Regions from separate parts of the Chromobacterium sp. CV08 genome, predicted to be linked through region 1. Evidence: predicted binding sites of a transcription regulator. Region 1 holds the regulator's gene; each other region holds the start of a gene.
The links. The regulator sigma-54, encoded in region 1, starts transcription at its own class of promoters, with help from an activator protein. The targets are predictions, from matches to a motif close to CTGGCACGCTTCATGCTT.
Positions count from the first base shown of each region.

Region 2: adh (aldehyde dehydrogenase) is a predicted target of sigma-54. The motif match lies at 1,383-1,400, and genes of this name have one in related genera.
Region 3: eat (ethanolamine permease) is a predicted target of sigma-54. The motif match lies at 758-775, and genes of this name have one in related genera.
Region 4: glnL (nitrogen regulation protein NR(II)) is a predicted target of sigma-54. The motif match lies at 1,012-1,029, and genes of this name have one in related genera.

Region 1 is NZ_CP150453.1:1,611,307-1,613,506, reverse strand. It holds gene lptB (LPS export ABC transporter ATP-binding protein) at 1-409, shown strand, start outside; gene WNM05_RS07735 (RNA polymerase factor sigma-54) at 416-1,816, shown strand; gene hpf (ribosome hibernation-promoting factor, HPF/YfiA family) at 1,954-2,200, shown strand, end outside.
Region 2 is NZ_CP150453.1:375,118-377,317, forward strand. It holds gene WNM05_RS01815 (sigma-54-dependent Fis family transcriptional regulator) at 1-1,176, opposite strand, end outside; gene adh (aldehyde dehydrogenase) at 1,448-2,200, shown strand, end outside.
Region 3 is NZ_CP150453.1:4,108,199-4,110,398, forward strand. It holds gene aroC (chorismate synthase) at 1-676, opposite strand, end outside; gene eat (ethanolamine permease) at 830-2,200, shown strand, end outside.
Region 4 is NZ_CP150453.1:1,322,544-1,324,743, forward strand. It holds gene glnL (nitrogen regulation protein NR(II)) at 1-957, opposite strand, end outside; gene WNM05_RS06285 (DUF4124 domain-containing protein) at 1,112-1,570, opposite strand; gene glnA (glutamate--ammonia ligase) at 1,703-2,200, opposite strand, start outside.

The sequences.
Region 1 (2,200 bases):
CTCCGGACGCAAGGGCAAGGAGCTGGAAAAGGAACTGGATCTGCTGCTGGACGACCTGAACATCGGCCATCTGCGCGACAGCAACGCGCTGTCGCTGTCCGGCGGCGAACGGCGCCGGGTCGAAATCGCCCGCGTGCTGGCCACGCGGCCGCGCTTCATCCTGCTGGACGAACCGTTCGCCGGCGTCGACCCGATCGCGGTGATAGACATCCAGAAGATCATCTCCTTCCTGAAGGAACGCGGCATAGGCGTGCTGATCACCGACCACAACGTCCGCGAGACGCTGCGCATCTGCGACCGCGCCTACATCATCAGCGACGGCTCGGTGCTGGCCTCCGGCCAGCCCGAGGAACTGGTCAACAACGACAGGGTGCGCGAGGTCTACCTCGGCGAGCACTTCCATCTGTAAGCGGCGATGAAACAGGCCCTTCAGCTCAAGGTCTCGCAACAGCTGACGCTGACGCCGCAGCTACAGCAATCGATCAAGCTGCTGCAGCTGTCCACGCTGGACCTGCAAGCCGAGGTGGATCGCTTCCTGCTCGACAATCCGCTGCTGGAACGCGGCGACGAGCCGCACGACGGCGAAGCCGCCCCCGACGGCGCCGACCATGGCGCCGGAGAAACGCAGGATGCCGACGGCCGCGACGACGGCGCCGGCGTCGGCGAACTGCTGGACTGGGGCGCCGGCGGCCGCCAGGGCGGCGACGACGACTACGATCCGATGCTCAACGTGCCCAGCCAGCCCAGCCTGCGCGAGCACCTGCTGGCCCAGCTGGGGGAAATCGCGCTGAGCGACCGCGACCGGGCGGTCGCCAGCCTGCTGATAGAGGAACTGGACGACGACGGCTACCTGCCGCTGGACCTCGACGAGCTGGCCGGCAATCTGCCGCTGGAGCTGCAGCTGGACAGCGACGAGCTGGCCGTCGGCCTGAAGCTGCTGCAGCAGTTCGATCCGGCCGGCGTCGGCGCGCGCTCGCTGGCCGAATCGCTGCAACTGCAGCTCCTGCGGCGACCGGCCGACGAACCGGGCCGCGCGCTGGCGCTGGACATCGCGCGCGAACACCTGGAGCTGCTGGGCGCGCGCGACTACGCGAAGCTGAAGAAGCTGCTCGGCTGCCACGACGCGGCGCTGCGCCAGGCGCAGGCGCTGATCTCCCGGCTGAACCCCTACCCCGCCAGCGGCTACGGCCACGGCGACATCCACTACGTGATTCCGGACATCGCGGTCAGGAAGCTGCGCGGCCGCTGGGTCGCGGAGCTGAACCGCTCGGCGATGCCGCGGCTGCGCGTCAACCGGCTGTACGAGCGGCTGCTGGCCGACAAGCGCGGCGCCGGCGAACTGGCCGGCCCGCTGCAGGAGGCGCGCTGGCTGGTGAAGAACATCCAGCAGCGATTTGACACTATTCTGAAAGTGGCGGAAGCTATCGTTGAACGGCAGCAATCGTTCTTTGAACATGGCGAGGTGGCGATGCGGCCGCTGATCCTGCGCGACATCGCGGACGAGATCGGCCTGCACGAATCCACCGTTTCCCGCTCGACCAGCCAGAAGTACCTGCTCTGCCCCCGCGGCCTGTTCGAGCTCAAGTACTTCTTCGGCAGTTCGCTGGAAACCGACGGCGGAGGAGAATGCTCCGCCACCGCCATCAAGGCTCACATACGCGGCATGATAGACGGCGAGGACAGCGCGAAACCGCTGTCGGACAGCGCCATCGCCGACGCGCTGGCCCGCCGGGGAATACAGGTTGCCAGACGCACCGTAGCCAAGTATCGTGAAGCCATGCAGATTCCGGCGGTGAATCTGCGCAAGGCACTGTGACAGGCCTTGAGGACCGGTTTACGAACGCGCGGGCCAAAGCGGTACGACACAGAAGCAGCGGATCGTAAGCAGGTTCTAAGAAATACAATGCCGCCCGGCAACCCGACCGGGTGGTCAACACCAGAAGGAGCTAGGGTATGAACCTCAAAGTAACTGGTCTGCACCTGGAAGTCACCCCGTCGCTGCGTGAATACATCGAAAACAAACTGGAGCGCATCACCCGCCACGTCGACCATGTGATCGACATCTCCGTTACTCTCTCGGTGGACAAACTGGTTCAAAAAGCGGAAGTCAACGTGCACCTGTCCGGCAAGGACATCCACATCGAGGCGTCCGAGGCCGACCTCTACGCCGCCATCGATCTGCTGATGGACAAGCTGGACC
Region 2 (2,200 bases), 1.2 Mb from region 1:
GGCCTCGATCAGCCCCTCCGGTATCGCCGCGCAGTTGACCGCGACGAAGGGGGCGGTGCGGCGGCTGCTGGCGGCGTGCAAGGCGCGCGCCAGCCTGTCCTTGCCGGTGCCGGTCTCGCCCAGCAGCAGCACCGGGATGTCGGCTTCCAGCAGTTTGAGCGCGGTGGGGAACAACGATCCGGGCAGTCCGTCCGGCATCGGCGGCCGGGGTTCCGGCATCGGCGGCCGGGGTTCCGGCATCGGCCTGCCGGCCGGCGCGGCCGCAGCCGGGCGTCCGGGCGGCGGCCGCAGCCGGGCCGACAGCCGCCGCGCGCCGATTTCCATCAGGCCGACGGACTGGCCGTGCCGGCGCAGCCAGTGTTCCAGGCTTTGGCCGAACAGCGCGGCGAACCGGCGCGCCTGCCAGCCGTCCGGCTCCAGCCCGCACAACGCGAGGCCGGCGCGGTTGGCGGCCAGCAGCCGGCCGTCGTCGTCGAAGGCCAGGCGGCAGGCCGCCGGACTGTCCAGCAGCCGCGGATCGTCGTGCAGATCGAAACGCCAGCCGCGGCAGGCGGCCTCTTCCAGCAGCCGCGTCTCGATCTGGCCGCGCGCGGCCAGCAGCGCCAGCCATTGCGCGTCGCCCAGCTTGCGGCCGGGGCCGCTGATGTCCAGCGCGCCGAGCAGCTGGCCCTGCGGACCGAGCAGCGGGCTGGCGGCGCACGACAGCGCGCGGTTCCGTTCCAGATAGTGTTCGGCGCCGCGCACCCGCGCGCAGTCGGCGGCGGCCAGCGCCGTGCCTATCGCATTGGTGCCGCGCGAGGTCTCGCTCCAGTCCATGCCCGGCGCCAGCGCCAGTCGTTCGGCCTTGTCGAGGGAGGGGATGTCGCCGCACTCGTCCAGAATCCATCCGCGCCGGTCGGCTACGACCAGCACCAGGCCGCTGGCCGACACCTGTTCGAACAGGCCGGCCAGCGCCGGCCGCGCCGCTTCCAGCCAGTCGGCGTTGGCCTCGCGCCTCTCCCGCAGCTCGCGGTCGGTCAAGCGTTCGCCGCCGAGCCCGCCGACGGGCAGGCCCAGGCTGCGGCAGCGTTGCCAGGAATGCAGGATGGACGGCGGCAGCGCCTGGCCCGGCAGCGGCTGGCCGGCGAAGAAGCGGCGGCGGAGCTCGTTCAGCGGCAGGCTGATGGTGGGACTCATGCACTTCTCCCGCTGGTTGTGCCGTCGTCGCGCGACAGCTGTGCCAGCCTGAAACGGTTTCGGGAACGGATGCGGCGATTATCTCCGCTTTTCCCGGGCTGACAAGTGATTGATCTGGATAGAACTTTGTTGCGGCGCGGAATGGGCGGCGCATTCTCCTCGGCCATCAAGGCTTGGCGTGATGTTGCCATGCAATATGAATAAATCTGGCACGCCGCTTGCGGTAGGACGATGGCCAGGGGGCCAACCCCGTCAATCAGAGGAGAGCGCAATGTCGAGCTTGAAGCCCGGATTTGAACTGAAGAGCCGCTATGCAAACTATATAGGCGGCCGTTGGACGCCGCCGGTGAACGGCCGTTATTTCGAAAACGTCACGCCGATCACCGGCAAGCCGCTGTGCGAGATTCCGCGCTCGGACGAACAGGACGTGGAACTGGCGCTGGACGCCGCCCATGCCGCCCGCTATGCCTGGGGCCACACCCCGGTGACCGAGCGCGCCATCGTCCTGAACAGGATAGCCGACCGGATGGAGGCCAATCTGGCGCTGCTGGCCGAGGTGGAGACCTGGGACAACGGCAAGCCCATCCGCGAGACCCGCGCCGCCGACATCCCGCTGGCCATCGACCACTTCCGCTATTTCGCCTCCTGCGTGCGCGCGCAGGAAGGCAGCCTGGGGGAGATAGACGCCAATACCGTGTCCTATCACTTCCACGAGCCGCTGGGCGTGGTCGGTCAGATCATCCCGTGGAACTTCCCCATCCTGATGGCGGCATGGAAACTGGCGCCGGCGCTGGCCGCCGGCAACTGCGTGGTGTTGAAGCCGGCCGAGCAGACGCCGCTGTCCATCCTGGTGCTGATGGAGCTGATCGGCGACCTGCTGCCGCCGGGCGTGCTCAATGTGGTCAACGGTTTCGGCGTCGAGGCCGGCAAGCCGCTGGCCAGTTCCAAGCGCATCGCCAAGATCGCCTTCACCGGCGAAACCGGAACCGGTCGACTGATCATGCAATACGCCAGCCAGAACCTG
Region 3 (2,200 bases), 2.4 Mb from region 1:
GCCGGTCGAATACCGGCTCGCCCCAGCCGACCGGCACATTGTCGGCCACGACGCGGAGCCTGGCGCCTATCGAGTCCAGGCTCTTGCGTATGCTGTCCATATAGTCCTCCAAGCGCGGCACGATGTCCGGATCGGCGCTGAAGAAGGGATTGCCGCCCACATGCTCCCAGCTCTTGAACGGAATGGCCACTTCGCCGATCTGGGTCATGTGGCCGCGGACCACGATGCCGTATTTCTCGTTCAGCCACTTCTTGGCGATGGCGCCGGCGGCGACGCGCACGGCGGTCTCGCGCGCCGACGAGCGGCCGCCGCCGCGCGGATCGCGCACCCCGTATTTGTGCCAGTAGCAGTAGTCGGCATGGCCCGGTCTGAAGGTGTCGGCGATATTGCCGTAGTCCTTGCTGCGCTGGTCGGTGTTGCGTATCAGCAGCGCGATCGGCGTGCCGGTGGTCTTGCCCTCGTAGACGCCGGACAGGATCTCGACGGTGTCCGGCTCGCGGCGCTGGGTGACGTGGCGGCTGGTGCCGGGCTTGCGCCGGTCCAGCTCGGCCTGGATGTCCGCTTCGCAAAGCGCCAGTCCCGGCGGGCAGCCGTCGACGACGCAGCCTATCGCCGGACCGTGGCTTTCGCCGAAGGAAGTTACCGTGAACAAGCGACCCATGCTATTGCCAGACATCTGCTATTCCCCTGTTGCGTATCGTCATCGATTCTAGCACGGCGGGCGGCGGGCTCCGGGCATTGAATCCCGGCGCGTTCACTGGCATTCTTTTTGCATAAGCGGCGACATCCTTCCGACGCGGAAGGCCATTCATCCTGAACAGGAGTCCGCATGAACGCATCGACACCCGGCCTCGCGCGCAAGCTCGGCGGCTGGCAGTTATGGGGCATCGCCGTCGGCCTGGTGATTTCCGGCGAATACTTCGGCTGGAGCTACGGCTGGGCCGCCGCCGGCACGCTGGGCTTCCTCTGCGCGACGCTGTTCGTCGCCGCGATGTACACCGCCTTCATCTTCAGCTTCACCGAGCTGACCACCGCCATCCCGCACGCCGGCGGCCCGTTCGCCTACGCCCGCCGGGCCTTCGGCCCGCTGGGCGGCTTCGTCGCCGGTTTCGCCACGCTGTGCGAGTTCGTGTTCGCGCCGCCGGCGATCGCGCTGGCGATAGGCGCGTATCTCAATGTGCAGTTCCCGTCGCTGGCGCCGAAATGGACCGCCTGCGGCGCCTACCTGGTCTTCATGGCGCTGAACATCGCCGGCGTCGGCATCGCCGCGATGTTCGAGCTCGCCGTCACGCTGCTGGCCATCTTCGAACTCTTGGTGTTCATGGGCGTGGTGGCGCCGGGCTTCAACTGGGCGCACTTCCTGCACCAAGGCTGGGCGGGCCGGGACGATTTCCACTGGGGCGCCGTCGGCGGCATGTTCGCCGCCGTGCCGTTCGCGATCTGGTTCTTCCTGGCGATAGAAGGCGCGGCGATGGCGGCAGAGGAGGCCAAGGATCCGGCCCGAACCATCCCTCGCGCCTACATCGCCGGCATCCTGACGCTGGTGGCGCTGGCCTTCGGCGTGATGGTGATGGCCGGCGGCGCCGGCGACTGGAGCCGGCTGGCCAATATCAACGATCCGCTGCCGCAGGCGATGAAGCGGATCGTCGGCGAGCACAGCGGCTGGCTGCACATGCTGGTGTGGCTGGGCCTGTTCGGCCTGGTCGCGTCTTTCCACGGCATCATCATGGGCTACTCGCGGCAGATCTTCGCGCTGGCCCGCGCCGGCTACCTGCCGCGCGCGCTGGCCGCCGTCCATCCGCGCTTCAAGACGCCCCACCGCGCGATACTGGCCGGCGGCATCGTAGGCATCGCCGCCATCTTCAGCGACGACCTGGTACAGATCGCCGGCCAGCCGTTGACCGCCAACATCGTCACGCTGTCGGTTTTCGGCGCCATCGTCATGTACATCGTGTCGATGCTGGCGCTGTTCCGGCTGCGCGGCCGCGAGCCGGCGCTGCCCCGGCCGTTCTGCGCGCCCTGTTACCCATGGCTGCCGGCGCTGGCGCTGGGCTGTTCGCTGATCTGCCTGATCGCCATGGTCTATTACAACCGGCTGCTGGCCGGCATCTTCGCCGCGATGCTGGCCGCCGGCTACCTGTATTTCCTCGCCACCGCCGGGCAGCGCGCCGCGGCCGCCGCCGACGCGCAATTGCAGGGC
Region 4 (2,200 bases), 290 kb from region 1:
CGCCAGCGTCAGCCCCAGCCCGGTGCCTTCGGCGCGACCGGTGACCAGCGGGTAGAAGATGTGCTCGCGGATGTCGTCGGGAATGCCGGGACCGTCGTCGACGATCTGCAATTTCAGTGCCAGCTGGTGGCGCTTGCGCGCCAGCGTGATCTGGCGCGCCACCCGCGTGCGCAGCACGATGCGGCCCTGGCCGCGCAGCGCCTGCACCGCGTTGTTGACGATGTTCAGCACCACCTGGATCAGCTGCTCCTTGTCGGCCGACAGCATCGGCAGGCTGGTGTCGTAGTCGCGCGTCAGCGTCAGGCCCTGCGGATGCTGGGCCAGCGCGATGCTGCGGACCCGCTCCAGCACCTCGTGGATGTTGACCGGGCCGCGGCTGTGGCTGCGGTGCGGCGCCAGCAGGCGGTCCACCAGTGTCTGCAGCCGCCGCGCCTCCTCGGTGATCACCTCGGTGTATTCCTTCAGCTCCGGCCGGTCGGCCAACTCGTGATCCAACAGCTGCGCCGCGCCGCGTATGCCGCCTAGCGGGTTCTTGATCTCGTGCGCCAGGTTGCGGATCAGCTCGCGGTTGGCCTGGTGTTGCAGCAGCGCGCGCTCCTCGTTGGCGATCTTCAACTGCTGGTCCAGCGGTCTGAGCTCGATCAGCGCCAGGCCGCCGTCGGCGTCTATCGGGGTGATGGTCAGCGCCACGTGCAGCGTGGCGCCGCTGTGCTGGGCCTGCAGTTCCAGATCGTGCTCGATATAGCTGGCGCCCTGGCGCAAGGCGGTGTCCAGCGCCTGACGCAGCGCCGGGCAGGGCTGGAACAGCTCGGTCAGGCCGTGGCGCAGCAGCTCGCGGCTGCCCAGCGCCAGCAGGTTCTCGCAGGCGGGGTTGACGAAGCGCAGCGCGGCGTCGGCGTCGCAGATCAGCACCGGGGTGTCGAGCAGCTCCAGTCCGGCAAAGCTGGGTATGGGCATTGGGGTCCGCTTGTGATGATGATGGGCTGGCGGCGGTCGGCCGCGGTCATGCCTCAGCAATAAGCGCGCCAGCCGGCATGAGGCCGGACGACGCGGCGGCGGGCGCCGCCTGCGGGCATGATCGCTTCAGTTTGCACCAAAATGGTGCGAGTGGCTACTGCATGCCCAGTTCGCGCTTCAGCGCGTCGACGTTCTTCTCGCGGTCGGTGACCTCGTTCTGCAGCTTCTGCACGCGGTCGAGGTATTTCTGGTAGTTGCGCGCCTCGTCGCCGAGCCGGACGGCCTTGCCGTCGGTCAGCGCCTTCTTGGCGGCGTCCAGCGCCTTGGACTCGTTGGCCAGTTCCTGCTCCAGAATCTTCTTGCGGCCGCCGTCGCGCTGCTTCTGGGTGTCGGCGTCGATGTTGGGATAGCCGCCGGACGCGGCCGGCTTGGCCGGGGAGGCGCCGCCCTTGCGGCTGGGGTAGGACGACAGGGGATTCAGCTTGATCGGTTGCGCGCCGCGGAGCGGCACATTGGTATAGGTGACGTTGCCGTTCGCGTCGACGTATTTGTAGATGGTGTCGGCCTGGGCGGCGCAGCAGGCCAGCAGCAGACTGAGGGCGAGTGTCTTCATCGTGCGTGACTGGATTAGGGGGCTTCTGCATGATAAGCAAATCCGGCGGCCGCGTCATATGGCGTTGCGGACAGCGGGCGCAAAAACGGCGGCCGTGAGGGCCGCCGTCCGTTCCGCCGCGCCTGGGCAGGCTTACAGCGAGTAGTACATCGCGAATTCCACCGGGTGGGTGGTCATGCGGGCCAGGTTGACTTCCTGCATCTTCAGCTCGATGTAGGCGTCGATCCACTCGTTGGAGAACACGCCGCCGCGGGTCAGGAACTCGCGGTCCTTGTCCAGCGCGTCCAGCGCCTCGTCCAGGCTCGCGCACACGGTCGGGATCAGCTTGTCCTCTTCCGGCGGCAGATCGTACAGGTTCTTGTCGGCGGCGTCGCCCGGGTGGATCTTGTTCTGGATGCCGTCCAGGCCGGCCATCAGCAGCGCCGAGAAGCACAGGTACGGGTTGGCCAGCGGATCCGGGAAGCGCGCTTCGATGCGGCGGGCCTTCGGGCTGGCCACGTGCGGGATGCGGATCGAGGCCGAGCGGTTCTTCGCCGAGTAGGCCAGCTTCACCGGCGCTTCGTAGTGCGGCACCAGGCGCTTGTACGAGTTGGTGCCCGGATTGGTGATGGCGTTCAGCGCCTTGGCGTG